3 regions of the Exiguobacterium sp. s101 genome follow, and region 1 is predicted to be linked to each of the others. Evidence: predicted binding sites of a transcription regulator. Region 1 holds the regulator's gene; each other region holds the start of a gene.

What was found. The regulator Rex, encoded in region 1, represses fermentation and respiration genes when NADH is low (regulators of the CRP and FNR family bind a similar motif). The targets are predictions, from matches to a motif close to TTGTGAAATATTTCACAA.
Region 2: a site for Rex is predicted at 8,679-8,696, ahead of KNO76_RS09665 (cytochrome c oxidase subunit 2A). Genes of this name have one in related genera too.
Region 3: a site for Rex is predicted at 6,993-7,010, ahead of KNO76_RS07875 (DoxX family membrane protein). Genes of this name have one in related genera too.

The regions. Positions count from the first base shown of each region.
Region 1 is NZ_JACSKX010000012.1:88,325-98,988, reverse strand. It holds gene KNO76_RS11170 (uridine kinase family protein) at 1-190, shown strand, start outside; gene KNO76_RS11165 (sporulation protein) at 175-957, opposite strand; tRNA gene KNO76_RS11160 (tRNA-Met) at 1,096-1,172, shown strand; tRNA gene KNO76_RS11155 (tRNA-Met) at 1,198-1,274, shown strand; gene tsaE (tRNA (adenosine(37)-N6)-threonylcarbamoyltransferase complex ATPase subunit type 1 TsaE) at 1,379-1,828, shown strand; gene tsaB (tRNA (adenosine(37)-N6)-threonylcarbamoyltransferase complex dimerization subunit type 1 TsaB) at 1,825-2,481, shown strand; gene rimI (ribosomal protein S18-alanine N-acetyltransferase) at 2,474-2,935, shown strand; gene tsaD (tRNA (adenosine(37)-N6)-threonylcarbamoyltransferase complex transferase subunit TsaD) at 2,932-3,954, shown strand; gene KNO76_RS11130 (hypothetical protein) at 3,969-4,535, shown strand; gene KNO76_RS11125 (hypothetical protein) at 4,584-4,991, opposite strand; gene KNO76_RS11120 (ABC-F family ATP-binding cassette domain-containing protein) at 4,988-6,889, opposite strand; gene KNO76_RS11115 (redox-sensing transcriptional repressor Rex) at 7,040-7,696, shown strand; gene KNO76_RS11110 (twin-arginine translocase TatA/TatE family subunit) at 7,729-7,923, shown strand; gene tatC (twin-arginine translocase subunit TatC) at 7,927-8,715, shown strand; gene KNO76_RS11100 (FAD-dependent oxidoreductase) at 8,936-10,282, shown strand; gene KNO76_RS11095 (PspC domain-containing protein) at 10,318-10,500, opposite strand; gene KNO76_RS11090 (hypothetical protein) at 10,635-10,664, shown strand, end outside.
Region 2 is NZ_JACSKX010000010.1:38,338-49,001, forward strand. It holds gene KNO76_RS09625 (PQQ-dependent sugar dehydrogenase) at 1-300, shown strand, start outside; gene KNO76_RS09630 (M48 family metallopeptidase) at 397-1,614, shown strand; gene KNO76_RS09635 (sensor histidine kinase) at 1,714-3,465, shown strand; gene KNO76_RS09640 (response regulator transcription factor) at 3,462-4,172, shown strand; gene deoD (purine-nucleoside phosphorylase) at 4,188-4,901, shown strand; gene KNO76_RS09650 (MFS transporter) at 5,023-6,168, shown strand; gene KNO76_RS09655 (aldehyde dehydrogenase) at 6,335-7,720, shown strand; gene KNO76_RS09660 (Crp/Fnr family transcriptional regulator) at 7,870-8,580, shown strand; gene KNO76_RS09665 (cytochrome c oxidase subunit 2A) at 8,758-8,877, shown strand; gene KNO76_RS09670 (cytochrome c oxidase subunit II) at 8,902-9,372, shown strand; gene KNO76_RS09675 (b(o/a)3-type cytochrome-c oxidase subunit 1) at 9,373-10,664, shown strand, end outside.
Region 3 is NZ_JACSKX010000007.1:92,194-102,857, forward strand. It holds gene KNO76_RS07840 (5'-3' exonuclease) at 180-1,172, shown strand; gene KNO76_RS07845 (VOC family protein) at 1,184-1,987, opposite strand; gene KNO76_RS07850 (winged helix-turn-helix transcriptional regulator) at 2,094-2,420, shown strand; gene KNO76_RS07855 (S66 family peptidase) at 2,484-3,491, shown strand; gene KNO76_RS07860 (helix-turn-helix domain-containing protein) at 3,496-4,686, opposite strand; gene KNO76_RS07865 (MFS transporter) at 4,797-6,050, shown strand; gene KNO76_RS07870 (DUF3817 domain-containing protein) at 6,071-6,367, opposite strand; gene KNO76_RS07875 (DoxX family membrane protein) at 6,449-6,955, opposite strand; gene KNO76_RS07880 (pyridoxamine 5'-phosphate oxidase family protein) at 7,132-7,545, opposite strand; gene KNO76_RS07885 (cold-shock protein) at 7,663-7,863, opposite strand; gene KNO76_RS07890 (glycoside hydrolase family 55 protein) at 8,125-9,723, shown strand; gene KNO76_RS07895 (flavodoxin domain-containing protein) at 9,687-10,193, opposite strand; gene KNO76_RS07900 (glycoside hydrolase family 13 protein) at 10,297-10,664, opposite strand, start outside.

The DNA of each region.
Region 1 (10,664 bases):
GTTCAAGCGACGTTCGCATCGTGATATTCAGGAACGAGGGATGGAGCTGGACTATTTACACGCTTCACATGTAGAGCGACGTCTGCAATATGAATTGTTCATGCATCCGTATCGCCATCACTTCCAAACCATCGTCAATACGAGTAAGGATGAAATTCAAATTGAAAAAACCGCTCACGAGGAGCGGTGACTGCTTAACGTTTCTTGAATTCCGAGACCGAGCTGTTCTTGTTCGCGCTCGAGTTGCTCCCAAGTGAGGGAGCGATGACGCAATTCGACGTCGGTCGCCATCGATTCGAGCGTCCGTTGGGTCTCGATATTGTCGAGCCAGTAGTAAAGGTCAATCCCGTCTTCATGTAGGCGCCAAAACGATTTGACGACCTCGAACTCATCGGCCCATTCTCCGACCGGCTTGAATCCATACTTTTCAACGAACGGATAAGGGCGTTCTTCCCCGAGCGGGTCGATCACATTTCGGACGAACATCGGCTCAAGACCAGCATGAGCGGTCGCTTCGAGTAAGCGTGTTAACTCAGGCATCGGTTCGATTTCGATGTGTTCCATCACGTCAAACCAGACACGTTTCATATCTTTATCCCATAACGTTGCTTCCACACTATAGGGAGCCCCGGCAGACGAGGGAGCATACATCGTCAACTCGAACGAAAAAGGAATATCCTCTTTATCTCCGGGTCCCAACACGACAGACAGTGGGATTGGTATCTCTTGAATGTCAGATTCTCGATTGAACTCGTTTCCTTCTATAGTGATGTCTTTGAACGTCGTCAAAAAGTTTAGGGTCAATTCTTGCAGTCGGACGACATTGGTCGTCGGGTTAGATACGTGCAAGGTTCCGGTCACTACCTGCTTCGGAATGAGTGCCGCAGGGTCAAACGTGATATCAGCTTCAATCTCCGAAAAGAACCATTTTTTGAATCGGTTTCCCCATTTGGACATGGCGGTCGCGCCCCTTTTCTCTAAATTATATGCTGTTATATCTGTTCCCGATTCCTTTTTTCAAAAAACATGGAGAAAAAGGTTGCTTTTTATAACTGTCTCACTTATTATAGAGGATGTCGAAACAATTCAAACCATCGCGGGGTGGAGCAGTCTGGTAGCTCGTCGGGCTCATAACCCGAAGGTCGTCGGTTCAAATCCGGCCCCCGCAACCAATTTTTATTTAATTTCATATGTCGTCGCGGGGTGGAGCAGTCTGGTAGCTCGTCGGGCTCATAACCCGAAGGTCGTTGGTTCAAATCCAGCCCCCGCAACCAATTTTTAAATGAGATAGCGAAACGATAGCGTTTCGTGTTTTTTTTTGCTTAAAATGAAGTGTACAATGAGTACATAATGAGAAGTGATAAAAGGAGAACCATTCATGTATACATTGATTACGCATTCTGCGGCGGAGACGCAGGCAGTGGCAGAACGTTTGGCCACACTCGTCGAAGCAGGAACGGTCATCACGTTAAACGGTGACCTCGGTGCCGGCAAAACGACGTTCACACAAGGGTTCGCAAAAGGACTCGGAGTCACGCGGAACGTCAACAGTCCCACCTTCACGATTATGAAACAATACAAAGGGCGATTGCCGCTCTATCATATGGATGTCTATCGTCTCGAGAATACGGGGGATGACATCGGGCTTGAGGAATATATCAACGGTGACGGTGTCGCCATCGTGGAGTGGTCGAACTTAATCGAGTCCTCGCTTCCGGAAGAACACTTGGCCATCGCGATTGAACGGGTCAGCGACGAAGAACGGAAACTGACACTCGCTCCGATGGGTGAGCGTTACGTTCAAATCGCCAAGGAGGTGCTCGCATGAAGCAATTGATGATTGATACCGCGACGACACGTTTATCTGTCGCGTTAAGTGAGGCTGGAGAGATTCAAGCCGAAGCGACGGTCATGGTCTCAAAAAATCATGCGGTCACCCTCATGCCGATGATCGAACAGCTTATGGCAGCAGTCAAATGGACACCGAACATGCTTGAGCGCATCGTTGTCACGACAGGACCTGGGTCGTACACGGGAATTCGGATTGGAGTGACGACGGCGAAAACACTCGCTTATACGCTCAATCTTCCGCTCATCGGGGTATCTGCCCTAAAGCTTATGGCAGCGGCCCCAAATACGGACTTGCCGGTCGTCTCGTTGATTGACGCACGCCGTGGCAACGCGTATATCGGATACTATCAGCACAACAAGGCACTGACAGACGATCAGCACGCCTCGGTCGCGGACTGGTTACGATTGAATAGCCAAGGGCGTTTCCTTATCGTCGGAGACGTGGAGCCGTTCCGTGACGTGTTAAGCGAATACGACTATATCGAAGCACCGGCTGCCCATCGATACGGGCGCGCGAGTGATTTGGTCGTATTCAGCGATGAGACGAGCGACGTCCATGCGTTTGAACCAGAGTATTTGCGTCTCGCCGAAGCAGAAGCGAAATGGTTAGAGGGTCAAAACAATGGCTGACGTGAAAATTCGTCGGATGACGTGGCTCGATGTCGAAGAAGTGACAAAAGTCGAGAAAGCGTCGTTCTCTATTCCATGGACAAAAGAAGCGTTCATGAATGAAATGCTCCGAAATGAACAAGCGATTTATTTTGTCGCGGTCCATGACAAACGGGTCGTCGGTTTTGTCGGGGTATGGCAAATCGTCGATGAAGGACATATCACGAACATTGCCGTCTTACCTGAATTTCGGGGGCAAGGGATTGGCAATCAACTGTTAGCGGAACTCGTCACATTCGCCAAGTCGAAAGGACTTGTCGGATTGACGTTAGAAGTCCGTGTGTCAAACGTCGGCGCGCAAAAACTGTATGAACAGTTCGGTTTTATGCAAGCTGGACGGAGAAGGCGCTACTATCAGGATAATAATGAAGACGCCTATATTTATTGGGCGAAGTTAGGAAGTGAATCAGAATGAACACATCACTGATCCTCTCAATCGAGTCGAGCTGTGACGAGACGTCCGTTGCGCTCGTCAAAGACGGAAAGACGTTATTGTCAAACGTCGTCTCTTCTCAAATCGAGAGTCATAAACGATTTGGTGGCGTCGTCCCTGAAGTGGCGTCCCGTCATCATGTCGAGCGTATCACGTATGTCATTGACGACGCGTTAAGCGAAGCAGGCGTGAAGATGGAAGATGTGGACGCGGTCGCAGTCACACAAGGACCGGGTCTCGTCGGTGCCCTTCTCGTCGGCATCAGTGCAGCCAAAGCATTGGCGTTCGCCCATCAAAAACCGCTCATCGGCGTCCATCATATCGCGGGACATATTTACGCGAATGAACTCGTCGAAGAGATGCAATTCCCGCTCGTCTGTCTCGTCGTCTCAGGAGGCCACACGGAACTCGTCTATATGCCAGAACATGGTGTCTTCGAAGTCATCGGTGAGACACGTGATGACGCGGCGGGTGAGGCATACGATAAGGTCGCGCGCACGCTCAGTCTCCCCTATCCGGGTGGACCTGCGATTGACCGCTTGGCTGCGCTCGGGGAAGACACGTATAACTTCCCACGCGTTCGTCTCGAACCAGGTAGCTTTGACTTCAGTTTCAGTGGCTTGAAGTCATCGGTCATCAACGCCGTACACAATGCGGAGCAACGTGGAGAGACGGTCATCCCAGAAAATTTGGCGGCGAGCTTCCAAGCGAGTGTCGTCGAAGTACTCGTCGAGAAAGCGATTCGTGCCGTGAAGGAAAAAGGGGCGAAGCAATTGCTCGTCGCAGGTGGTGTCGCGGCGAACCGTGGCCTCCGCGCAGCACTTCAAGACACAACTGCTGCCGAAGGGATTCAACTCGTCATTCCACCACTTGACCTATGTGGGGACAACGCCGGCATGATTGGGGTTGCGGCACATCACGCGTATGTGCGCGGTAAGCGCGATACACTAGCGATGAATGCGGTTCCTGGGTTATCCTTAGAAGAGAGCATGACAGTCTAGGGGGAAATAGAGACATGACGAAACGCATCATCATCGGAGGACTCATCGTACTACTCGTCGTTGCGACGTTCTTACAAGTACGTGAGATCATCCGCGCTTACAATATCGCCTATCAAGAAGAAATTGTTCCAGAAGAGACACGAGTGAAGTCATTGACTGGAGAAGACACATTGGAGGGCATCGGTCGCGTGACCGGAGAGAATACGCTCATCGAGTCACTATATGGCTACACAAGTGTCGTCGACCAAGAGCCAGAGCGTGTGATCGTCGTCGATCGCAATCTCGGGGTACAGCCAAAAGCGAGCGATGCTTATTATGAAATCGAGCGGGGTCGCGAGGCAACGGAAGAAGAAGCGGCGAAGTTTGATGATTTGATCGAGGAGCTCGACGAACAGCAGCTGTTCGCGCAAGTCATCTCGACACACGAGGCACGCTATGTGACGAATGGCGAAAAGCTGATGACGTTCTATAAGGTGTTCACACGTGACGTCGATACGAACGAGGCTGTCTTCTTTATCGCTGAGGACGGGACGAAGCTCGACTTCCATACGGTAGGATTCCAGCCGTTACGATATTTCTAATATAAAGAGAGGCCGGCGTATGACAACGCTGACCTCTCTTTTTACTGTTTACGCTTTTGGTTGTCGATAATTCTCTCGATGCCATGTGTTGATACGACTCATGATGAACACGAGAAGGGCGAGAATCCACATGAAGAGTGTCTCTTCGTAGAAGTGGGCCCATACCGAGCCTGGCGCATAGAACGTATGAACGGTCACGTCGACCGGCCAGACGACGATGCGAATGAAGAGCGTGCTCATGAGCAATCCACTGAAGAGACTGAGCAAGATCCCTGGCCACGTCTGAATGATGAAGCCGATGACGACAGGCAAAAAGTAAAAGAGAATAGACGGGACGATCGTCGGCTCACCGCGGATGAGTTCAGATACGAACTCGGTCCCGGTCGGCACGATGTAGGCGAGTCCCGTGAGGAACGCTTGAATGAACTCGATTCGCATGGCACGGGTACGCATCATGTATGGAGTTCCTCCCATTCCGCATAAAGTGCGGTGATCGATTCTTTCGCTGCGTCCGATTCGGTCGATAGTTCTTGGGCACGGGCGAAGTCGTTGAAGACGTCCGGCTCACACAGCAACTGTTCGATCTCGTCGAGACGCTTCTCATGTTGCTCGATCGCCAGCTCGATCTCTTCGATGCGCTGTTTGATCCGGCGCTCTTCCCGTTGCTGTTCCTTGTCGGCGCGTTGTTTTTTCACGACGATCTGCTTCGTCTCCTCACGGGCGAGTCGTGCGAGTTCTTCGAGCTCTTCTTTCTTCTCGACGTAGTACGAATAGTCTCCGAGATACTCATCGATGCCGTTCGGCGTGATCTCTAATACACGTGTCGCGAGACGGTCGATGAAGTAGCGGTCATGCGAGACGAAAAGGATCGTGCCCGGATAGTCGAGGAGGGCATTCTCTAAAATCATCTTCGAGTCGAGATCCAAGTGGTTCGTCGGCTCGTCTAAGATGAGGAGGTTCGGTTGCTCGAGCTTCAGCTTGGCCAACGTAAGACGTGCCCGTTCACCACCCGATAGTTCGAGGACACGTTTCGTGACGTCATCGCCGCTGAAGAGGAACTGACCGAGAAGACTCCGCACTTCTTGCTCACGCATGAGCGGCCAGTCGTTCCAAATCTCATCGATGACACGGTTTGTGTCAGACAAGTTTTGTTGCTCCTGATCGTAGTAGCCGATCTCGACGCCGGTCCCGTAACGGATCTCACCCGTGAGGACGGCTTGTTGTTTCGTCAACACTTTGAGTAATGTCGACTTCCCGACCCCGTTCGGACCGACGAGCGCGACGGATTCACCGCGCTGCAGCTGGAAGCGGAGATTTTTGGCGATTGCTTCCTCATACCCGATGGCGAGGTCACTCGCGCTCAATACATCGTTCCCACTCTGGCGTTTGATAGAGAACGAGAGGACAGCACTGCGTTCGTCACCGTCCGGAGCATCGAGACGGTCGACTTTCTCGAGACGCTTCCGTACGCTTTGCGCCCGTTTCGTCGTCGTCGCCCGGGCGATGTTTCGCTGGATGAAGTCCTGCATCTTGGCAATCTCTTCTTGCTGCGACTCGAACTGCTTCTTCTCTTGTTCGTAAAGGGCAGCCTTCTGCTCGAGATACTTCGTATAGTTCCCGACGAAGCGACGGCTCCGATGACGTGACAGCTCATAGACGACCGAAACGACACGGTCGAGGAAGTACCGGTCGTGGGAGACGATGAGGACAGCTCCTTTATAGCCGCCCAAGTACTTCTCGAGCCAGGCGAGCGTCTCGATGTCCAAATGGTTCGTCGGCTCATCCAAGATGAGCAGGTCAGGACTTTGAAGGAGCATCTTCGCCAAGGCGAGACGTGTCCGTTGTCCCCCGGATAGCGTGTCGATGCGACGTTCGAAGTCATCCGGATAGAAGCGCATCCCATGGAGGACCGAGCGGATGGTCGCTTCATACTGGTAACCGCCACGCTCTTTGAACGTATGCTGCTCTTCATCGTAAGAAGAGAGGAGACGTTCGTACGCAGCGGCGTCATTTAGGATTCGTTCGGATCCCATGTCGGCTTCCATGCGACGGAGCGTCTTCTCCTGCTCGATCAAGTCCGTGAAGACGGTGAGCATCTCGTTCCAGATCGTCTCGTCGGATTCGAGCCCTGAGTCTTGGGCGAGATAGCCGATGGTGACGTCTTTTGGCTTCATGATGTCCCCGGAATCATAGTTGTATTCACCAGCGATGACTTTCAAAAGTGTGGACTTACCGGCACCGTTCCGACCGACGAGGGCGACACGTTCACCTTCCTGGATTTCGAGTTTTACGTTTTCTAAAATCGGCTCGACGCCGAAGGATTTGGATAAGTTGTTGACTTGCAGTAGGATCAAGTGAAAAAACCCCTTTCTCTCTATTTAGTATACTGTATTTTTCAGCGATTTTAGGTATATTCGTTGAGTGGTCATGTGAATTCGTTTACAATCAAGGTGTATGAAATTCAGATTCGTTTGTAACGTGTCGTAAAAAGGAGGCTCTTTCCGTTGAGTCAAAACGAACCAAAGATTCCACAAGCGACAGCCAAACGGTTGCCACTATACTATCGATTTATTCAAAGCCTGCATGCGTCAGGGAAACAACGTGTCTCTTCAGCAGAACTGAGTGAGGCGGTCAAGGTCGATTCGGCTACGATTCGCCGTGATTTCTCGTACTTCGGTGCGCTCGGTAAAAAGGGATATGGCTATAACGTGCAGTATCTGTTAGACTTTTTCCGAAAGACACTGAATCAAGACGAGATTACGAATGTCGCCTTGGTCGGGGTCGGTCACCTTGGGACGGCATTCGTCAACTATAACTTCCTTAAAAACAATAACACACATATCGTCGTCGGGTTCGACGCAGACGAGACAAAAGTCGGCACGACGATGTCAGGCGTCCCAATTCATCACGTCGATGAGATGGAACAGATTATGAAGCAAAACAAGATCGACGTCGCCATTTTGACGGTACCTTCTGCCTATGCGCAGCCCGTCGCAGACGACTTGGTGCGATTCGGCATCAAGGGTATCTTGAACTTCACACCGGCACGACTCACTGTACCGGACACCGTTCGCGTCCATCACATCGATTTGTCGATTGAGCTGCAGTCACTCATTTACTTTATGCAACACTATCCAACCGCTGAGGGGGTCCATCAATAATGGAATTACTAGCATCATCACTCGTCGTCGGGATGCCAGGTGGGGTGAGTCTATTTGTCATCGCCATCATCGCACTCATTCTCTTCGGACCGAAGAAATTACCGGAGTTTGGTCGCGCGGCCGGGCAGACGCTTCGTGAGTTCAAAAATGCAACGAACGGCATGATGAACGAGCACGACGAGAACGACAAGAACGACAAGAAAGCTATCGAAAAGAAAGAGCAGTAAGCCATGAATCATCAACCTGATCAAGAGCGGGAACTCACCGATCACTTGACAGAGCTGCGGAGACGACTGATGCTATCTGCATTTGTCGTCTTTGCCTTCTTTTTGATGGCTTTGCCGAGTGTCAAATATGTACTCGCATACTTGCAAGAAGATCTCATCGAACGTGGGCTCGAACTGAACGCCTTTGGGGTCGCGGACCCACTCATGATTTACTTGAACTTGGCGCTCGTCATCGGCCTGATTGCGGCGAGCCCATTCCTACTGTATCAAGTGTGGGCGTTTGTCGCACCCGGTCTGCATCCGAATGAGCGGAAAGGCACGCTTGCCTATATCCCGATCATCTTCGGATTGTTCTTGATTGGTCTTGCGTTCGCCTACTATTGGTTGTTCCCGCTCGTCCTCGATATCTCGACGGACCTCGGGCAAGACCTCGGACTCGAACAACTCATCGGGGCCAATAATTACTTCACGTTCTTGTTGCAGCTGACAATTCCGTTCGGTCTATTATTCCAATTACCGGTCGTGACGATGTTCCTCACCCGGATCGGTGTCGTGACCCCGTACTTCTTATCGAAGATTCGAAAGTACGCGTACTTTGCGCTATTCGTGGTCGCGGCGTTCATCACACCACCGGACTTGACGTCGCACCTCATGGTGTCACTACCGCTCTTCTTCCTATACGAGATCAGCTTATCGATTTCACGTATCACCTATAAAGGGGTGCTGCGCCGGGAGAAAGAAGCGATGGTGCAAGAACAGATGGATTTAATGAAACAGATGAATGAGAAATGAGCATCGTTCCGTAAATGGGATGGTGCTTTTTTGTGTATTACACTCTAGCTCAACAGGACTTTCATGCTGTTCAAACTTTAGACACTTTTAAGTGAAATAGTGAGCATAGTCGTTGAACCTTATATTGTGAAATAGTACACTAAGATCAAGGATTAAGTGTGATGTTTATCACAATGTAAAACGAAACGTATTGTCTAACATAAAAGGAGAGACGACTCATATGAAAATCGCAGTCATCGGATGTACACACGCAGGAACAGCAGCTGTCAAAGGATTACTCGCCAAGCATGACAATCTCGACATCACCGTTTACGAGCGGAACGATAATGTCAGCTTCCTTTCGTGTGGGATCGCGCTCCACGTCGGTGGGGTCGTCCAACGTGCGGAAGAGTTGTTCTACTCCTCTCCACGTGAACTTAAAGAACTCGGTGCGACGATGCGCATGAAACATGACGTCTTGTCGATCGACTCCGAAGCGAAGACGGTCCACGCCAAAAATCTTGAGACCGGGGAAGACGTGCATGACACGTATGACCGCTTGATTGTCACGACAGGTTCATGGCCAATCGTCCCAACGCTTCCGGGGATCGAGATGAACGGAATCGAGCTCTGTAAAAACTACGCGCATGCCCAACGCATCATCGAACGCGCGACAGATGCGACGAAGATTGCCGTCATCGGGGCGGGCTATATCGGAGTCGAACTCGTCGAAGCGTTCGAAGCATACGGAAAACATGTCACATTTATCGATAGTGCCGACCGCATCTTGAATAAATATCTCGACAAGTCGTTCACGGATCAATTAGAAGCGGACATGACAAATCGCGGAATCGATCTTGAACTCGGCCAGACGGTCGATGCGTTCCGTGGAACAGATGGGAACGTCACACATGTCGTGACAGACAAAGGTGAATTCGAAGCGGATCTCGTCATCTTGTGCGTCGGATTCCGTCCGAATACAGGACTCCTAGAAGGACAGGTCGACATGCTCGGGAACGGCGCCATCATCGTCGATGACTACATGCGCACGAGCAACCCGGACATCTTTGCGGCGGGGGACAGCTGTGCCGTCTACTACAACCCGGCACGCACACACGCTTATATCCCACTTGCGACGAACGCTGTCCGCATGGGAACACTCGTCGCGGAGAACTTGATGCAACCACGAGTCCGCTACCAAGGAACACAAGGAACGTCAGGACTTCGACTCTATGACTGGAATATCGCGTCGTCTGGATTAACGGAAGAAGCGGCAGCACTCTTTGGGCTCGAAGTCGAAAGTGTCGTCATCGAAGACGCGTATCGTCCGGAGTTTATGCCGACCGCAGAGAAAGTCGAATTCAAACTCGTCTATGAAAAAGGAACACACCGTATTGTCGGTGGACAAGTGTTATCGAAAGCGGATTTGACGCAAGCGGTCAACACACTCTCGCTAGCCATCCAAAACGAGATGACAATCGAAGAGCTCGCCTATGTCGACTTCTTCTTCCAACCGCACTACAACAAACCATGGCACTTCCTGAACAGCGGAGCGCTTGAAGCGATGAAAGACAAAGTGAATGCCTAACGAAAAACGCGGAAGCTAAAAGCTTTCGCGTTTTCTTATAGATAGCGTGGCGCATCTTTCATCAAGTTGGCAAGAAGGATGTAGATGAGAAAGTTAGCCGGCAAAAAAACGAATAGTAGCCGAATACCGAGTGAAGAGATGTTCACGTATTCAGCGATCCCACCGCATACACCGGCAATCGAGCGGTCGGTCGCCGACTTACGAAGTGTACGTTGCATAGCAAAACTCCTTATGAGTTGATATGTAAATTTTACCATAATAAGTGCATAAAACATCCTCGTCGATTGATTTGTTAATGTAGATTATTTACAAGTTACTCGGGGAGCGATTCGAACAGACCGGTTATGAGGTGGTGTATGGAGCACACACAGAGCGGGAAGGG
Region 2 (10,664 bases), on a different contig from region 1:
GAAGGAAACGAGCAACAAGAAGGTCTTGTCACGCCATGGTTTGAAGTCGGTGAGACGTCTTGGGCGCCGTCTGGTATTGCGACAGATGAACGATATGTATATATGGCGACACTTCGGAACGAGCGTCTCGTCGCCATCGATCGAGAGACGAAACAAGTGACGACGATTGTCGAAGGGGTAGGGCGGATTCGCGATGTATGGTTAGACGACGATACGTTGTATTTTATTTCGAACAATACGGACGGACGCGGCAATCCACAATCGCAAGACGACAAACTTTATCAAGTGACCATTCGATAGAAACTGACGAATCCGTTAGTTTCTATTTTTTCATTGTCTCTTCTGGAATGAAAGGTATAATTAAACATGTATTTTGGGAAAAGAAGGAGAAATTAGATGAAACATTCAAACTTGGTACATAAACGAGAAAACTTATACTTCTCATTATTAGTCGCAGCAAGCGTACTCGTCTTGATTTTAGGAATCGTACTGACGATTGCATCATTCGGTCTTTTCTTGTGGATCATCGGGACAATCGTAGTACTTTCGCTCTTTACGCACTGGGTTCAGATCGGGTATATTCGGACGAACGGTGTCAAAGTGACGGCACGGCAGTTCACAGAACTTCATGAACTGGTTCAACGCGTCGGGGCTGAGATGGGTATTCGTTTGTTGCCAGATGTGTATATCTTACAGGCCGGTGGCGTGTTAAATGCTTTCGCCACACGATTCTTCCAAAAGAATATGGTCATTTTATATTCTGACGTCGTGGAATTGACACGTACTGGACAGACGAAAGAAGTCGAATTCGTCATCGCGCACGAGTTGGCACACATTCGCCGAAACCATGTCCAAAAACAATGGGTGGTCTTACTCGGTAGTATCATTCCGTTCTTAGGTTCGGCATACTCACGCGCATGTGAATACACGTGTGACCGGATGGCAGCTCATTATCTTCAAGATTTTGGAGCGGCGAAACGAGCGTTGACAGTACTCGCAATCGGGGGACCGCTCGCTAAAGAAGTGAATGAGTTTGACTATCTATACGAAGCAAGTCGAGAAAATGGGTTCATTGCGAAGTATAGTGAATTGTTGTCGACACATCCAACGTTACCGAAACGCATCGCAGCGATTGCGACACATGCCGGTGAAGAAAACGTACCGATGTTCAAGACGGCGGGATATGTGAAGGCGTCTATCATTACAGCGATTCTCTTAACTGTCATTGGAAATGGGGCAATCATTGCGTTCCTCGTCATGAATGATGATTTATCTGACATTGTCGCATCGGCTATGAGTGAGGATATTGAAAATGACTGGGCGACGGAACAGGAAGAACCAATTCAAGAATTGACGTATGCCAATGCCAGTTATGAGGATATTGAAGCTGAACTCGCGAACGGGGGTGACGTGAACATCCAAGACGAATATGGAGACACGCCGCTCCATAACCTGTTCTACAACGATGACGTTGATCCAGAAACGGTCCGACTTTTGCTTGAAAATGGTGCAGATGTCACGATTGAAAACGAAGACGGCATGAAACCGATTGACGTGGCAAAAGACCGGGGACATGGTCCTCGAATCATTGAATTGATGGAATCGCATCAATAAAGAATTGATCCTTGTTTCGAAAGAGACAAGGGTCTTTTTTATGATTATTGCAAACGTTTGCATAGCGCGTGATATACTGATGAGGTAGGAGGGATATCGGTGAGTAGTATTCGTACAAAGTTAACGGGAATGATTGCGTTGACCATCATCGTACCGGTCATCGTGGCGACCATCATTTCATTTTGGTATGTAGAGGACCGAGAGCGTGAACGTGGTCTCGAGATGACTGAATGGTCGCTTGAGCGGGGGACGCGTCAGATGGAACGATACATCTCTGAATTGAGTAGGCTGCCGACAAGTTTATATGCAGATCGTGATGTATTAGACATATTAGAATATGGACCAGGTCTATCACTCAGGCAAACAGAGATTGAAGTGAGGCGGGCACTTCTTGCGATGTATCTTTCGCGGGAAGATGTGGCCCAAATTCAGTTGTTAATGCTTGAAGACATGGACTCATTTGCAGCCTATAAAATGAAGGTATCGCCACGTTCGAAAAAAGAACCGAGCGCTGTCCAACAACAACTATTGGACAATTCGAAAAGTCGTGTATTGCTAGAAGCTTCACATCCGCTGATTCCCTATCATGACTTTGGACCGATCATGACACAAGAAGACGTCGTCACCCTCCATTTCAGACTCGATAAAATTGAGACGGATGAGCCACTCGCCATTCTGTCGCTTGATATCCCAGAAGACTCGTTTATCGGACAGTTGGCTTCTCTTCAAAACAGTCCGGATGAAAGTTTATGGTTCGTCGGTGAGGACAGTCGCGTGTTTGCCCATCTTGGAGATGGAGAGATTCCATCTTCGTTTCAACCGACATCGGTGTCGAACGATGGGAAACATCACCAAATCACAAAAACGTTTGAGTTCGACCATCAGCAATTCTACGTAGGCAAATCGATTCCGGATCAGCTGTTGACGGAACCAGCTTCACGAACGTCATTCATTATCTTACTTGTCGGAATCATCTCGCTCATCTTGGCTTTGATTGGAGCGACATATGCCTCGATGAAACTGACGACTCCAATCAAGACGTTGACCTCGAACATTTGGCGAATTGAGCAGGGGGATATGACCGTATCGTTCGATTCCCTCGGAAATGATGAATTCGGTGTCCTCGGTAGACAGTTCAAACGGATGATTGAACGAATCGATGATTTGATTCAACGGGAGTATAAGCTTGCCCTAGAGAATCGAACGAATGAACTACGTGCCTTACAGGCGCAAACCAATCCGCATTTCTTATTCAATGCGTTACAGTCCATCGGAACGTTAGCTTTAAAAGGGGATGGCAAGACCGTCTATCGATTGATCACACAACTCTCTTCGATGATGCGATATACGATGCATTCAGAGGAATCGATGGTTTCTCTAAAGAGAGAAATCGAGCATTTGAACTCATACATTCGACTGCAAGACGTACGCTTTCCGAATCAGTTTCAAGTGACAGTCGACGTCTCAGAAGAACTACATGAACTCATTGTCCCCAAAATGATTTTACAGCCATTGGCGGAGAACTTCTTCAAACATGGGTTCGAGCGGGACGGGTCTGCTTTAGCGAATCGATTTGACGTGATGATTTGGATGGAAGGCGCGACACTCGTGATTCGCTGTGAGAACAGTGGACGTTCGTTGACGACCGAGGAATGGGAACGGGTCATGTCACGAATCGAACAAGATGATTCGACATTTTATGACACAGAAGGAACAGGATTACGAAACATTCGCGATCGACTCATGTTAAACTATAATCGGGAGGCAGAATTTATGTTGGCTACACCTGAAACAGGCGGTTTTCGAATTATGATGCGTTTCCCCGCTTCTTCTGAGGGGGTGGCGTTATGACGAAAGTGTTGATTGTAGATGATGAATCTCCGGTAAGGGAAGCGGTGAAATTACTCGGTGAATGGGAACGATTTGGTGTGACGAAAGTACTCGAGGCAACGGACGGGCGTGAAGCACAGACGCTCATCGAGCAAGAGCGTCCTGCCCTTATTTTATCGGATATTCAAATGCCTCATTGTGACGGCATCGAGTTGATGGAGTGGGTACACGACCACGCTTCATTTTCTAAGCTTGTCATGTTGACAGGATACGATGAATATTCATACATGCGACGGGCCATCCAATATGGTAGCTTTGACTATTTGTTGAAACCGATTGATCCTGAAGTATTGAATGATACATTGGCACGCGCGTTAGCGGACGTGGTGACTGAATCGAGTGAAGACCCGATTGCCCAAATCGGAACGTTCATTGAACAGCATTTTTCGGAAGAAGTGAGTTTACAAGGTATGAGTGAACGATTTTACTTAAGTCGAGAGTATATCTCGAGACGTTTTAAACAGCAATATGGCGTGAACTTGTCTGAATATGTGTTGACGATTCGGATGAATGAAGCGAAGCGCCTGTTAGAATCGAGTAGACAACGTATTTATGAAGTCGCCCAAGCAGTCGGTTTTTCGGATGATAAGTATTTCCGGAAGGTCTTTAAAAAACAAGTCGGTGTTACTCCGAACGAATTTCGGGAACAGGTTCAACGACAAGCTTAAAGGAGGAATTCAAACATGAGTGTACACATTGGAGCTCAAGAAGGACAAATTGCAGAAACGGTACTACTTCCAGGGGATCCGCTTCGCGCCAAGTATATTGCGGAAACGTTTTTAGAAGACGTCGAATTATATAACGAAGTTCGTGGCATGTACGGTTTTACGGGAACTTACAAAGGGAAGCGTATCTCGGTTCAAGGTACAGGGATGGGTGTGCCTTCGATGTCGATTTACGTGAACGAACTCATCATGTCGTACGGTGCTAAAAACTTGATTCGTGTCGGAACAGCGGGCGGAATTCAAGAAGACGTTAAAGTGCGTGATGTTGTCATTGCGATGAGCGCATCAAGTGAGATGGGTCAAAACCGTGTCCGCTTCAACGGAATGGACTATGCGCCGACAGCGACGTTCGACCTCCTACACCGCGCATATATGAATGCAGAGAAGGCGGGCATCCCGGTCAAAGTCGGACAAATCTTCACAGCTGACCAATTCTACCAAGACGATTTCCATCACTTCAAGAAATGGGCAGACTTCGGTTGCCTCGCCATCGAAATGGAGGCAGCGGGTCTTTACACACTTGCAGCGAAACACAAAGTGAACGCGTTGACGATCCTCACGATCTCTGACCACTTGTTGACGGGTGAAGAGACGACATCAGAAGAGCGTCAGTCGACGTTCGATGAAATGATTCGTGTTGCTCTCGACACAGCCGTCGAAGTGACAAACTAAGCGACTTTCCCTATAGCCAATGGCTGTAGGGATTTTTTGTGTCCAAACCCACTCATCCCTATGAAACGTACGGAGCTCCAGCTAGACTAAGGGTAAGATCACGAGAAAGAGGAATTGTCTGATGAAAACTCCATCGCGTTTTATATTATATGCAATTGTATTTTTTGCTTTTTTTGATTTGTTCGCCCAACTTCCGATTATGAGTACATTTGCGGTATCCGTTGGGGCATCTTCGTTTATCGCTGGTTTTTCTATTGCTATTTATTCGTTGACGAACACGTTTGGAAATATATTATCTGGTATATGGACTGACAGGAATGGTCCATATCGCGTTTTAGTTCTCGGTTTATTTTTGACGAGCTTCAGTTTATTGACTTATCAGTTCGTCGACTCAGCATCCATGTTGCTGTTTGTAAGGTTTGTTCACGGCTTTATGGCCGGGCTCATCGTCCCGGCAGCGTTTACGCTGTCTGCGAACGTCACCGCGACGAATCGTCAAGGGAAGAAAGTCGCAATCACCGGTAGTTTTGTTGGTCTAGCGGCCATCGTCGGTCCAGCCTTTAGTGGGATTGTTGCAAGTATGACGTCACCCCCGACCGTTTTTCTATTCGTCTCTTTATTCGGTTGGATAATTCTGTTCTTGACGGTCATCACGATGCGTCGCGGTCAAATGATAGATGTGAAGACAAAAACAGATGACGAACCGGTGAAAGCTGATTCTAGAGTGATTCGGGCCTATTGGGGGGCTTTCTTCCTCATGTTTTCACAAGGGGCGCTCGCTTTTTTATTGCCGCTCCATGTGCAAGCGCTCGGATACGATTCGCGATTGAGTGGGACGTTACTCAGTATGTTCGGTGTGGTCGCCGTCCTATTCTTTTTATTACCAACGAACCGACTGTTCGATTGCTTTTCCCCGACTAAATTGAGCGCACTCGGGGTGGCCATCATCGGGACGAGTCAGCTGCTCATTGGACAAGCAAGTGTACAATCTGGCCTTTACGGGGTACTTGCCTTATATGGAGTCGGATTTGCGATCTTATTTCCGGCAATCAACACATTGTTGATTCAATCAACATCCCCACAAAATCGGGGAAAAGCGTACGGGGCATTTTATGCATTTTTCTCTCTCGGAACGGTGGCGGGATCGTCGTTTTTAAGTGCGCTTTCTCTTTCGGTCATCCAGCAGTTTACGCTGACCGGAGTAATTTTATGGGGAGCGAGTCTTCTCTTTATGATGAGTTCTCTAAAAAGAGGGCGAATATTTTGACACGATGACTTTAATTCATTAATCTATACATATGATTAAATGTTTAAACCTTTAAACGTTTGTAGGAGATTGAAAGATGCTCGATGGATGAAAGCGATCTCTTAGATTCACTCTTCATTGGATGATAAGATGAAATAAATGTGATAAATCGTAAGGAGGAAAGTTTATGCTGGCACCGATTGAACAGTTGACGATTGATGAGCTTGTCCAGAAACAACGCCGCTTCTTTAAAACTCAGGCGACGAAATCAATGGCATTCCGTTTGAGCATGCTGACGTTTTTAAAGGAATCGATCAAGCACTATGAACCGGACTTGTTAGAAGCTCTGCGCGAAGACTTGAACAAATCAGAGATGGATGCGTATACGACAGAAATCGGATTTATTTACGATGAGATTTCACGAACGAAACGAGAATTAAAACGGTGGATGCGTCCGAAACGTGTCCGTGGAACAGCCATCCATCTTGGGATGAAGAGCGAGATACGTTATGAGCCGTACGGTACGGTATTAATTATCGCTCCTTGGAATTATCCCTTCCAATTGGCCGTTGCTCCACTCATCGGCGCAATCGCCGCAGGGAACACCGCCGTTGTCAAACCTTCAGAGTTGACGCCTAACGTCGCTCGTGTCTTGACACAGGTGTTAGAGCGCGCTTTTACCGATCGCTATGTAGCAAGTGTCGAAGGTGATAAGGACACGGCTCAAGAATTATTGGATCAAAAATGGGATTACATTTTCTTCACAGGTTCTACGCAAGTTGGTCGGATCGTCAATAAATCAGCAGCGGAACATCTGACACCGGTCACACTAGAACTCGGTGGGAAATCACCTGTTATCGTTCATGGAGATGCGAACGTCTCGATTGCAGCGAAACGTGTCGCATGGGGGAAATGGATGAATGCCGGTCAAACATGTGTCGCACCAGACTATGTGCTCGTGCATGACTCACAACAGGAAGCTTTCTTAGAAGCCGTTAAACAAGAAGCGTTTGCGATGTTCGGGAATGGTGTCGGGACAAAACGATACACGCGCATCGTCAATGAATCACACTTCGACCGTTTGGCTCACTATTTGACAGAAGGTGACCTTGTGTTCGGTGGAGAGATGAACCGGGATGAGCTTAAAATTGCGCCGACCGTCATGACGAATCTTCATGAAGATGCTGATGTGATGAAAGATGAGATTTTCGGTCCGATTTTACCAGTCATTCCATATCGTCAATTAGATGAAGTGATCGAGTTCATTTCTAACCGACCGCATCCTCTTGCTCTCTATCTCTTTACGGAATCGAAAGACGTGGAAAAAACAGTTATGAAACATCTTTCCTTTGGCGGAGGGTGCGTGAACGATGTCATCATGCACTTGACGAATCCGAACCTTCCGTTTGGCGGAGTCGGCGAGAGCGGGATGGGGGCTTATCACGGTCGAACGAGTTTTGAAACGTTCAGTCACGCCAAATCGATTTTAAAGAATACGACAAAATTCGATTTACCGGTCCGGTATCCGAACTTCAAACCGGCAGAAAAATTGATTCGGTTGATTCAGCGTTGAACAAGCAGAGAGATTCGGGAGAATAGCCGAATCTCTTTTTTAAAGATTGTTTGAAATGTCACATACTTTTACGATTCTTCCTGTCACACTCTTGTATAATAAAGTCATAAATGGAACGGACGAATGAAATGTGGAGGGAGCAACGACTTATGTCAATGCAATGTGGAACGACTCAGCCGAACAGTTTTGTATTTTCAGATGAAACGAAACAACTGTTACTTGAAATGATGACGATTCAGCATCATCCAAAAGCAAGTATCGTGTGTTGGGAAGGTGAGAAGTGTGATAAGTTCTTTTACTTAAAGAGTGGTTCTGTTAAATTTACGAAAATCACGAAAAAAGGAAATCCACTCGTCATGTTCATGTATGGACCAGATGATTTCTTCGGTGAGTTCGATATCGTGGAAACTTTCCCGAGTTCATACAGTATCGAGACGACAGAAGAAAGTACAATTGGAACGATTTCGAAACGTGAGCTAGAATCACTGATGCAACGCGATATTCGGTTTGCTGGAGAAATTTTACGCTGGACATCGATGATGCGGAAGCACTCGGAAATGAAAGTCCGCGACTTATTATTGTACGGAAAGCCAGGGGCGCTGGGCTCGACATTACTGCGGATGGCGGCCATGCATGGTGTAGAGGAAGAAGATACCATTGTGATTCCTCGTCATCCGTCCGATGGAGAACTGGGGCAATTGATTGGAGCTCCGCGCGAGACGGTGAACCGTTTGATCAGCCAGTGGCGAAAAGACGGAGTCATCAGTACAACAGCAAAATCGATCGTTATTCACGATGTTGATTTTTTGAAAGAGCTTTGTCACTGCGAGGGTTGTCCTGCTGGAATATGTCGTTTGTAAACCACCTCATGTGTAGGTGGTTTTTTTGTGGACTCCTTTTTAAAAATGTGAATTTTGTGTGTTGAAACTACGCAAAATTGATGTGATTGTCACTTTTGAAGTGATAAATGTCACATATTATCACCTGAGCGATTGCGTACAATAAAGGTGGAAAAACAAGCGAAAGGGGTTTTACACGTGGAACATAAAGATGGGCAAGAACCAAATCTTAAAGGAACGTTTACATCGGTCATGATTGTCGCAGGTGTCATCATCGCCATGTGGTCTTCGGTCTTTTACTTATTTGTTACTCGATAAACATACAGGGAGAAGGGTCTCGTCATGCATATTCATAAATTAGAAAAATATTGGCTTACGTTTGGTATTATCTTACTTGCAGTTTTCTTGACTGTTCTAGGGGTATCTGCCTTCGCAGCGGGAAATCAACCTGCATCGGATGCGGATTTGATCGACCCGGCAAAAGTGAATCAGACGGCTCCGTTTGATCAACCGGGACTTCATCAAATTGGCGAGAATGAATACGAGCTCGTCATGATTGCACAAGCATTTACCTTTACACCAGGGAATGTCGAAATTCCAAAAGGTGCAAAAGTGACGTTCCTCGTGACGTCACCGGACGTCGTTCACGGATTTCAGTTGACAGGTACACCGGTCAATATGATGGTCGTCCCTGGACATATCAACTCATTGACGTACACGTTTGAGGAAGCTGGAGAATTTTTGATTCTTTGTAACGAATATTGTGGAACAGGACATCACATGATGTCGACTAAAATCAAGGTGGTGGAGTAAATGAACGATGTATCATCTAAACTGAAGCAATGGGAGATGGAGCGTGGAGTTCCGGTTCCGAGTATTGGAGCGAAAGAAGCGCGTCTTGCTTACGGTCACGTTCTTGTATCGATTCTCGCTGTCTTGATTGGTGCGTTGGCTGGTTTGATGCAGACGTTAATTCGGACCGGTGTCATTCCTGAAATTTTTGGATATTATCAGTTACTAACAGCTCACGGAATCATGCTCGGTATCGTCTTCACAACGATGTTCATCATCGGTCTATTATATGCGCTACTTGCGAAGTCATTCGGTCGCTTTGAATCGTTCCCGACCCGTGTCGCTTGGCTCGGTTTTTGGACGATGATTATCGGTGCTGTCATGATCACTGTGATGATTCTTGCTAATAAAGGGACTGTACTTTATACATTTTATGCACCGCTCATGGCAGATCCGCTCTTCTATGTCGGACTCGTCCTGTTCGTAGTCGGAACGTGGTTCTCCTCGTTCGCGATGTTCCGGATGTATGCAGATTACAAACGTGATAACCCAGGGGTTCATCCACCACTCCCGGCTTACATGAGTATTATGACGATGCTACTTTGGGTCATCGCGACACTCGGTGTCGCAGCGACGATTTTATTCCAACTCCTCCCGCTTTCACTCGGGTGGAAAGATACAGTCGGTATTGAATTATCCCGTACATTATTCTGGTACTTCGGGCACCCGCTCGTGTATTTCTGGCTCATGCCGGCATATATTGTGTGGTATACGGTCGTACCGAAAGTAATCGGCGGAAAAATCTTCTCTGATGCGTTGGCGCGAATGGCATTCTTGTTATTCTTACTCTTCTCATTCCCGGTCGGATTCCACCATCAATTGACAGAGCCAGGGATTGAGCCGTTCTGGAAGTTCGTTCAAGTTATCTTGACGTTCTTAGTTGTCATTCCTTCGTTTATGACGGCATTCTCGCTCTTTGCGACGTTCGAACTTCGTGGACGTGCGCTTGGTGCAAAAGGGTTGTTCGGCTGGGTGAAGAAAATGCCATATGGCGATGTTCGTTTCCTTGCACCATTCGTCGGGATGTTGTTCTTCATTCCTGCCGGCGCAGGTGGGATCATCAACGCTTCGCACCAATTGAACGCGATGGTCCACAATACACTTTGGGTCACAGGACACTTCCACATCACCGTCGGAACGGCTGTTGCCTTGACGTTCTTCGGGACGGCCTATTGGCTCGTACCAGTCCTTCGTGGTCGCACGTTGACGAAGGCGATGAACAAACTTGGTTTGATTCAAGCAGGAACGTGGGC
Region 3 (10,664 bases), on a different contig from region 1:
CCTAAATGTAGAGAAGGGTTTTTAACATTCGAATCGAACTGTCGCTATATTTTCGCCTCTTACCGTGATATACTGCACATATGTTGCTTATTTGAGTGTCACCCACTCAATGACACAACATCACCGAAACATGGCGAGATGTTCGGTTTAAACAGAAAGAAATAGAAAGAAGGTTACGCATGGAACGCAAACTATTTTTGATTGACGGTAACTCCATGCTGGCCAGTGCTTATTATGGTGCCGCCGCGAGCCGAACGAAAAAAGGACGCGAGGTATCCAAAAACGATCGGAGTGCCGTCATCGGAATGACCGGCCTCATTCGGACGATTCTACGTAGACATCGTCCGACTCATTTTGTCGTCGTCTGGGACGTCTCACGTGAAACATTATGGCGTCGAGAACTGTACCCGGGCTATAAACGCCGCAGACGCCAAACACCGCCTGAATTGAAAGCGCAGATGGAACTCATGCGCCAATTGCTTGAGGATAGTGGGATTCCACAATTCCAAGTAGAAGGGTATGAAGGGGAAGATTTGATTGCCCATATCGCGCGTAAATTCAGTTGTAGTGCCCCTGTGGTCATCATGACAAAAGATAAAGACTTGTTACAGCTTGTCAGTCCACGAATCACCGTTTGGTTACAAACACAGGAGCTTCAGCAAATGCAGGCTCGCTGTGACATTCGTGATAACCGTCCGTTACCTCTCAAACGTCATTTAGAAATTCGACCAGAAGAGATTGCAGCATTATACGAAGGGTTGAAACCGAAGCAATTGTCAGCCGTCAAAGCGTTGACAGGAGACCGTTCTGACGGGATTCCTCCAGTGGCTGGACTCGATGAAAGTCAATCGGTTCAACTGATCAAACGATTCGGTTCACTCGATAAGCTGTATTCTGCCTTGAGTATCAAAGGTGACAAACGACAACAAGTAAATGAAACGATCGCGGCACTGACGTCAGAGGAGGTGCCCCGTAACTTGAGACGAACACGCAAAAAAGCAGAGCGTAATATGGAGCTCGTTCGTCTTGATGTCACGGTGCCAGCACTTGAACATTTGAAGCTAGCTCATCTCGAGCTCAGCATCAACCCGAAGAGAGTCGAGCAAGCGTATCAAAAACGCGGACTCCGCATCTCATTCAATGCAAGTCAGAAGAAAGTATCCGCACATTAAAAGAACGGACGTCAAGCGTCCGTTCTTTTTATATGCACGGTAATCCCGTCTTCATCGGTCAACGACCATTCAGATGACGTACCACCTAATGCTTGATTCGTCTGCTCATTGACGAGAAGCGTCCATGTCTCGAGTCCTGCCTCAACTTCTAGAGCATCACTCGGACGTGCCCACACGTTCGTACCAATGTGATGGTGATATCCGTCTGCCGAAAGGAACAGTGCCCCTGGATAAGAATCCGTCGTAACGGAAAATCCGAGTCTGTCATGGTAGAAGCGTTTTGCTGCTTCGATTGACCGAACTTTAAAATGCACATGTCCTATCGTCGTACCTACCGGTAAACCTGTGAACGGTCGATTCGCCGCAGCTTGAAGCATCGATTCATACTCGACAGGCTCTGTCGCCATTTTCACATGACCGTTTGCTTCATACGTCCATTGGTCTTTCGGACGATCGGCGTACAGCTCGATTCCATTCCCTTCTGGGTCACTCAAGTAGAACGCTTCACTCACCAAGTGGTCACCTTGCCCGACTTCGATACGCCGCTCAATAAGATGTGCCAAGATGCTTCCTAACTCCACGCGATCCGGCAATAGAATTGCTAAATGAAATAACCCTGCCGCTCGTGGATTCGTCTTCGCTTGTGGCACACTGTGCAAGATAACGAGTGAACGTTCTTTCGTTCCGAGCGTGACAAGTTCTTCGGTTTCTTCTAGGACGTTCATCCCAATCACGTCTACATAAAATTGTTTCACCTGTTCGATGTCACGGACCCGAAGCGTCACCGGTCCTAGTTCAATTTTCTCGATTTTCATATAAAATCACCTCACCCCCACTATACCCGCTCAGCTTACGTTACAGAAGTAGGCACAAAAAGGTGGTATAGTTACTTCAACGATACTATTGGAAAGGAAGAGCGATGTGACCAACATAACAAGCTGCGAAGTCGATACGGCACTCGAACTGATCACAGGAAAATGGAAGCATTCCATCCTCCTCGTACTAATCAACGGGGATACGTTACGCTTCAGTGAGTTGAAGCGATCGTTACCAAAAATCAGTCAAAAGATATTGACCGCACAACTCCGTGACTTAGAAGAACAGGAGATTGTCATCCGAACCGTCTATCCAGAAGTCCCTCCCCGTGTTGACTATCGCTTAAGTGAGTATGGGAAAACGCTCATCCCGATTCTCGAAGCGATGAATGAATGGGGAATACGTCATGCCGAACGAATGCGCTCTAATTAGTTGTCCACATGTGGATAACCATTTTAACCCATTCCAATCATCACTTATCCACAGGAGGTCGTCATGATTCGTTATCCACAGTTGACCGGGCATCACATCGGTGTCACTGCCCCTTCGTCAGGTATACCAGAAGAACTGCACCATTTATTGCATCAATCGGAACAGAAGTTTTCCACTCGAGGGTTCACGTTGCAATTCACTCCGAATGCGTGGAAACAACGATTTGGGAAGTCCGCTCCGGCTCGGGTCCGTGCACATGAACTGACATCTCTACTTCAAGATGACAAAATCGACTTGATTGTCCCGCCCTGGGGTGGGGAACTCTTAATGGAGATTCTCAATCAAATCGAGTGGCAGACATTACCCGCAAAATGGATGCTCGGCTATTCGGATACAAGTTTATTGCTTTTTGTGTATACGCTAAAAACTGGAATCGCCTCGGCACACGGTCCAAACTTAGTCGACTTACGTGCCGAAGTGTGGGACGAGACGAGTTCACGCTGGCTCGATGTGTTGTCGACGCGGACCAACGAGACGGTCATCCAACGTTCGTCCGAGAAGTTCCAAAAAGAATGGCAGTTTGATAACCCAACGCCACATCTGTTTCACTTGACGGAAACGACTGAATGGAAAGCTGTCGGTGGTCAACACGCGACAGGTCGATTGCTCGGTGGATGTCTTGATGTGCTCTTACATACAATCGGGACGCCATATGGAAACGTCAAGACGTTCCAACACGAGCACCTGAACGGCGAACCGATTCTTTGGTATTTTGAAAACGCCGAGATGAACATTCCGGCACTAAAAAGGACCCTCCTTCAAATGAAGTGGGCCGGTTGGTTCGAGCATACGTCTGGTATTCTATTTGGACGGAGTGAGGCACCTTCTGTGCATCAAGACTATACGGTCGAGATGGTGTATGAAGAGCTTCACCACATGCTAGGTATTCCAATCTTTTACGATATCGATTGTGGACACGTTCCCCCGCAGATGACGCTCGTTAACGGGGCGCACGCTTCTGTGCAGGTCGAACATGGTAAAGGTACATTGATTCAAACGTGCAAGGGCTGATTCGTCAGCCCTTGATTTGTTGTAGTAATAATTCTAAACGTTTGCGAAACAGACCTTGTGGGAATTCCTTCACTTTTTCTTCGATCACGGATACCCAGTCGTCCCCGCATCCGTTCAGTGTTCCCCTTAATAACCCTTCGTAGTAAATCGCGATATCGACTAAACTATGTGTTTTCCACTCGTCTCGATTTTCCCATAATGCCAATAAACACTCTCTTCCTTTTTCCGATTCCCCTCGAAAAGCGTAGTACACACCTTTCGCCATCGAAATCGCCGCAATGAACGGCTCAATCTCTGTCGTGAGTGATTCCATCAACTTGACGTTTTCTCCTAACAGATCAATATGTCGGTATTCCATCGCATAGAGTGCTTCGGAAAGTGCCACTTTGATTTCTGCCAAGCGGTCTTCCGTGAATTGAATGTATTGCTTCGCTTTTTGTAAAGACTCACGAATTTTCGTCTCATCATTCAAATAGAGCGCACAAATCGAAATGGTCCGATATACGTCATCCGCACGGTAGTAGATTCTAGTCCGCTTCATATACTCAAGCGCGTCTTCAAGCTGTCGAATGGAGCCTTCCAAATCCTCATCACAAAGAAGATTTTTAAAGACGATCAACATGGCATACTCAGTTCTCGTTTTCGCTTTCATGTACTTCGCATCAAGGAGTTCAATCGCGTCAATCCGCTCAATCGATTCTTCATATCGGTTCCACATCAATAAATAGTAAGCTTGGCTGATGCGCCCCATCGCCAATTCATCTGTTTCTCCTAATTTTTCAAAAATCTCAATCGCTCGGTCGTAGTAGGCTAACACCTTCTCATTTTCTTCTTCTTGAAAGTACGTATCGCCATACAACATATACGCTTTCCCTTGCCACACAGAGTTCATTTCTTCTTTTAAGTATGGGGAAAGCATCTGTCGTATTTCTTGATCCGAACGCGAGATGATTATCATTTCTTCATATTCTAACTGTTCGACCATCGTTTGTAGCTCAGCTTCTTTCGGGTCCGTCAATAACTGTTGCATCGACACACCTAAACGACTGGAAAGTTCTCGCAAACTGCGCATCGATGCCTCCGCTTTCCCGTTCTCAATCATACTGAGCATCGATTTCGTGACAATCCCTTCCGCCAACTGCGTCTGGGTCATTTTTTTCTGTTTTCGTAACGCTTTAATTCGTTCACCAATCATATGCCACCTCGAAAAGTTAAATTATATTGAACTTTTTGTTTACATTTCACTTTCGTGCCTTTATGATAATGTTAAATCACATTTAACTATTTTGCAAAGGAGTGCTTCCTATGAGATTCTTTTCGTCCAACCTCTCCATTTTATTACTCGGTAAATTCATGTCACTGTTCGCATCCAACTTATTTACGTTCGTAGCAGGATTAACGGTATTGACGACAACTGGATCTGGACTGCAATTCGCATTTGTCTTACTGGCAGGAACATTGCCACGCGTTCTTTTGTCACCATTTGCCGGCGCTTATGCGGACAAACTTGACCGAAAAGGCGTCATCATCAAGATGGAGTCTTTGAATGGAGGATTATTTTTACTCGCAGGGATTGGAAGTCTAATGTGGACGTTTGAAGCACCTGCCTTTTATGTCATCACATTCTTCCTATCCATCGTTTCCACCTTCTTATCGGTCACGCTATCGAGTTCGATCCCACTTCTATTTGAAGAGGAAGAGCTTCAACGTGCCAACTCCCTCATTCAGAGCATCATCTCCATCTCAAGTATCGGTACTCCGCTTCTTGCCGGAGCACTGTTTAAACTCATACCGATTCCAGTGTTTTTATTCAGCTCAGCCCTATTCTTCATGATTGCTGCGCTACTTGCTTCTCGACTCACATTTCATCAGAAAGAGGTTGCTCCAACCGAACAATCCGCCTGGGAAGATGTACGGTCCGGTCTGTCTTATTTGAAACAGCAGCGCGTTTTATGGACGGTCGCCGTCCTCGCCGCATTCTTGAACTTCTTTTTCGTCGCGTCAGAAGTGTTGTTCCCGATTGCAGCATTACAAGAGGTCGGTGTGTCCCCGTTCCAGTTCGGACTACTTGAAAGCATGGTTGCCATTGAATTTTTAGTCGCTTCTTTACTTCACGCCTTGCCGTTATTCAACATCAAACATCGCCTATCGACCATGCGATCAGCACTGACCATACTCAGCATTCTATTTGTCGGCCCTGCCATTCCATTATATTTGAACTTCAACGTCATCACGTCGATTTTCTTTTTTGCGATGTTCGCTTTACTAAGCGGTTTCTTCATCGTACGTGTCAATATCCCCATTCAATTGCTCTTACAAACGAATACGGACCCGAACTACTTAGGTCGTGTGATTGGAGTACTCGAATCACTCGCGATGGGGATCACACCAATCGGTTTCATCTTATTCGGAATATTAAGTGATCTTGTGCCAGTCGCTCATCTATACACAGCCTGTATGATTGGTCTACTCTTATGTACTTTCACACTCACCTATCGCATCCGTCACGACATGCAGGCAGAAAAAGCTGCACTTCAGTCAGCCGAATGTGTGTCGTAACGAAAAAGACATCGAACGAATCAGTTCGATGTCTTCTCTGTTGACGGGAGTACCCGTTTTTCTAATAAAAATGGTCCGAATGGGATGACGGATGCCATCACAGCAAGCGTCAAAACTTTGAAGCCCCAACGGAAGCGCCACGCCATGTACACGGCTGCGAGCACGTAAGCAACAAACAAGAAACCGTGCGCTGCGCCGACAATACTGACCGCAAGTGGAATGCCGGCCATATATTTCAGTGGCATCGCGATTAATAGTAACAGCAAGAAGGATACCCCTTCTGTGTAGCCAATCCATTTAAAATGAGTCATAGTCATATGCGTTCTCCTTTATCTCTGTTAGGCTACATCTATCGTAGCCGAAACGTGAGAGGTTTGTCACAGGAGAACATATAAAAGTTACGAGGCTATTTGACGATTTGGTGAACGGTGTAATACTTTCGTTTCAACGAAGGTACGAAGGAACAAGCCGTCGACTCCGATTTTTCCTGCGTTATGTCCAGCAACCAAAATCAATACGGAGACGATCAACATCGTTGGGTTCGTGCTGACTGTTCCTGATAGTAAGAACGCCATGTTCATGACAAGTCCGAAGAATGCTGCACTACGTGTGAGTGCACCGAGCAATAACCCTAGGCCGACCAAAAATTCACCGTAAGGGATGAGGACATCGAATAATCCAGCGTTCGGGATTGCAAAGTTTTCTAAGAATGCGGCCCACCATCCTGCGACAGCTGGATGTTCTCCAGTGGCGAGTGACACCGCGTTGTTTAAAAATCCTTCTGTTCCAAAACCACCTGTGATTTTACCCCAACCTGCCGTCAACCAATGATAACCAAGCCATACACGTAATACCGTTAAAATCGCTGTGGCAACATTGTGATTTTGCCAAAATTTCGTGAACATAATAATTCCTCCCTTTAAGAAGTTAAATAAATGAATAATGTGATTACATTCACAATATATAATCTATGTTCACTTTTTCACATATATAATCTTCCTTGTTCATAATTCGTACATATGTATGCCACAGTCTATTCACATATACAAAAAGACGCCTTCGTTAGGCGTCTCTAAGAGTATTATAAGGTGACTTCTTGAGATGGTTGACCTTTTTTGTTCATCACACGCATTGATTCAGGTTCGATTTTGAGAATGATGAGTTTTGGATCATTCGGTCCATCGAACCATCCTTCAAGTTTGTCATTCCATACTTTTTCTTTCATCGATTCATCATCTGACACCGTTGCTTTTCCTAAGATTTCTAGGTACGTGTCGCCGACTCCATCTCCATCGTAGCCAATTAAGATATGAGTATATGGATTTCTCTCTAATTCCTCTACCTTATCTGTATCATTTGAAGTTGCTGTATAGAGCGTGAAATCTTCATGGAAAAATGTCATATACCGACTGTGCGGTTTTACTTTATATACAGTCGCCATTGTACCTACATTACTTGAGTCTAATATTTTTAATGCTGTTTCTTTTGCACTCATTCCGAATTCCTCCTTCACGATTTGTCGCTCGTATACTGTTCCCTCAAACCATATGGTTAAACACAAAAAAACCTGCTCGCCGATGCGAGCAGGTATCATATTCCTTAGAAAGGAAGATTAGATTTTTTCAACGTTAGAAGCTTGTGGTCCACGAGCTCCGTCTGTGATTTCGAAAGTTACTTCTTGGCCTTCTTCAAGTGTTTTGAAGCCGTCGCCTTGGATTGCTGAGAAGTGTACGAATACGTCGTCTCCGCCTTCCATTTCGATGAAGCCGTAACCTTTTTCTGAGTTAAACCATTTTACTTTACCTGTGTTCATGAATGAACCCTCCTGAAATAAACGCTATGCGTTATAGTAGTGCCTTACTAGAAAAAACTTGACCAAAAAAAATACAAGCCTCTGGAATTATCTAATGAAAAATAATCCCAAGCACTTGTGAATTATGATTCCAGCTATTCTTAATTAAGCACATATTGAATATAACATGGTTAGATGCTTCTGTCTAGTAAATACTTCTGATTGCTAAAAATAAGTCGAAACGGGTACACCCTAGAGAAGATGACACTAGGGGGATCTATTATGAAAAAATCAAATGATCAACAGTCAATCGCATCGATGATTGCTGCTTATTCCGACTGGTCTGAAGAAGAATTGATTTATCAAACACTCAAGTGGCATCATACCACGAGTAAAACAACTTATCCAGCAATGAGCCAAACATACGCTTGTCGAATCCCATTAACGGAGAGAGTTTCGCCTGTCCGGACGTCTCTTCCGCTTGAACAGATCGATGGAGTGGTTCGTCCCGTTTGGATGCGCCGACTCGATGCGGAATATTTGAATCTGATGCATATGACAAAATCACGTGTCGATGTGACGAACTATGGGGCTGTTGGAGATGGCAAGACGGACTGCACCCTCGCCTTTCGTCTCGCCCTCCGCTCTAATCGCCGTGTCTATGTGCCACCAGGTGTATATATCGTTCGAGGAATTCGCCTCCCTTCTAGTTGTGCACTTGAAGGTGCCGGACAAGACGTCACAATCCTCAAATTATCCGATCGGGCTCCGAAGCATCGCCGTCTTTTACGAAATACGACCCCATTCGCCGGCAATCATCATATCGAGGTATCCCATCTTACACTTGATTGGAACGTTGATCGTTTAGGTGACGTGAAACGAACGACAAGCGGTGACACGACATCGAGCGCTTTGACATTCGCGCACGTGACGTATGGATGGGTGCATCATGTGACGGCTAAAAATGCCGGGCTCCATGCGTTTGACATCACGTCCCCGCACTATCACTACCTAGGTGACGGACTTCGTGCGGCAAACGGAAGTCGGTATATCCATCTCAATCAACTCGAAGCAACGAATTATGGGGACGATGGGATCACAACACATCATAGTGATGCCATCTACATCACTAACTGTTATTGTCATCACCCCCATGGCCGAACGCACGCTTTAGGATTCTCAAACTCAAACGGCATTGAAATTGATGACGGTTCGCGTCACGTCACGCTTGTTCACAACAGAACGGAAGGCTGTTTTGGAGGTATCGAAGTAAAAGCGCATGGAACCTCGTCAGCCGCACACGACGTCCATATCTTTGGACATCTCTCCGTTCACGACAATCGTTCGTTCAACTTCCGCCACATCGGTCATCATTTGGCAGACGATCCGGATTCCGCGACTGCACGCTTCCTGTCCGGTACAAATTTGGTATCCATCGAGCCAGTCCGAAGCCCGCTTTATGCAAAATCCTCGCCACGGAGTCTGGTCGTTTCCGCATATCAAGATGTCTTCATCCATGGTTTGACTGCCATCGGCGACCCGACCTACGACTATGAACAGCATCCAGCACTTGCGATTCAATATAAGTCAAGACGTGTACAGTTGAAACGAATTTCCGTTCGCGGGTTTACCACAGCCCGAGCCGACCTCGAGCTATTTGGAGGGGAGAACCGCACCGACGAAGTGACTATCGAAAACTTACGATGCCATGAATCTGCGCCAATCGCTTTGAAAATAGGACGTCAGATAGAACAAATTGCGCTTCATCAAATCGAAGGACAGAAAAAAAGTGGAGATGCTCTCATCTCCACGAAAAGTCCGATTGATGTGCAGGACATACTCGCTTACGGGTTCTCAGACCGGGTACGTTCGGACGTTTGAGCCGCCTCCACGAGCCGGGCTAATTTGTCGTCATCGAGTTCAAGCGAGCTTTCTTTCTGCTTTACCATCATCCGGACGATTGCTTTGTCTAAAAAACCCATTCGTTCAAAGTCATAACCACTGCCAACGACCTCGACAAAATAGGCATGCTCGCGGAGTGATTCACGGTACGCCTCTTCTAACTCACGAATCCGCTCTGATTCTGTCGGTGTCCCGGCACACAAATATAAAGCGAGGGGATGCTTAAGCAAGTGTGCTTCGTGAAGCGCCAACCATTCCTTCATTTCGTCCTGGATGGTTCCCATCCGAATCGAACTGCCGACGATGACGTGATCGATCGTCTCCCACATCGCATTCGGCTCTTCTACGATATTTTGGACATGAACGTCACCCGACAGACGTTCAGCGAGTAGAGCCGCTACTTTTTCACTCGTCCCATACCTGGAAGAGTAAGCGATTAAAGTACCCATGTCGTTCCCTCTTTTCATGTCAGACGTTACTTACACTATTCCCGAATCATGAAAAGAAGATACGTTACCATTCAAAAAAGCTCGCCGAATGGCGAGCTTTTGGTCACAGTTTGTACACTTGCGCTTCGTACGGACGAAGCGTGAACGGTTCAATCGGTTCCATGTTGCCGATGACGCGTTCGTTTACGTCATATGGTATATCACGTTGTTGTGTTTCGCCCGAGAAGTTACAGAGCACGAGCCAAGTTTCCCCTTCGAACGAACGTGTGAATGCATAGACCGCTTCATCTTCCGGCAACAAGAGCTCATACTTTCCATAGACAACGATTGGATTGGCTTTACGGAGCGCAATCAATTGACGGTAGTAATGGAAGAGCGAATTCGGGTCTTTCCGTGCCGCTTCCGCATTGATGTCGACATAGTTCGGGTTGACCCCAATCCATGGCGTCCCAGTCGTGAAGCCGCCGTGCG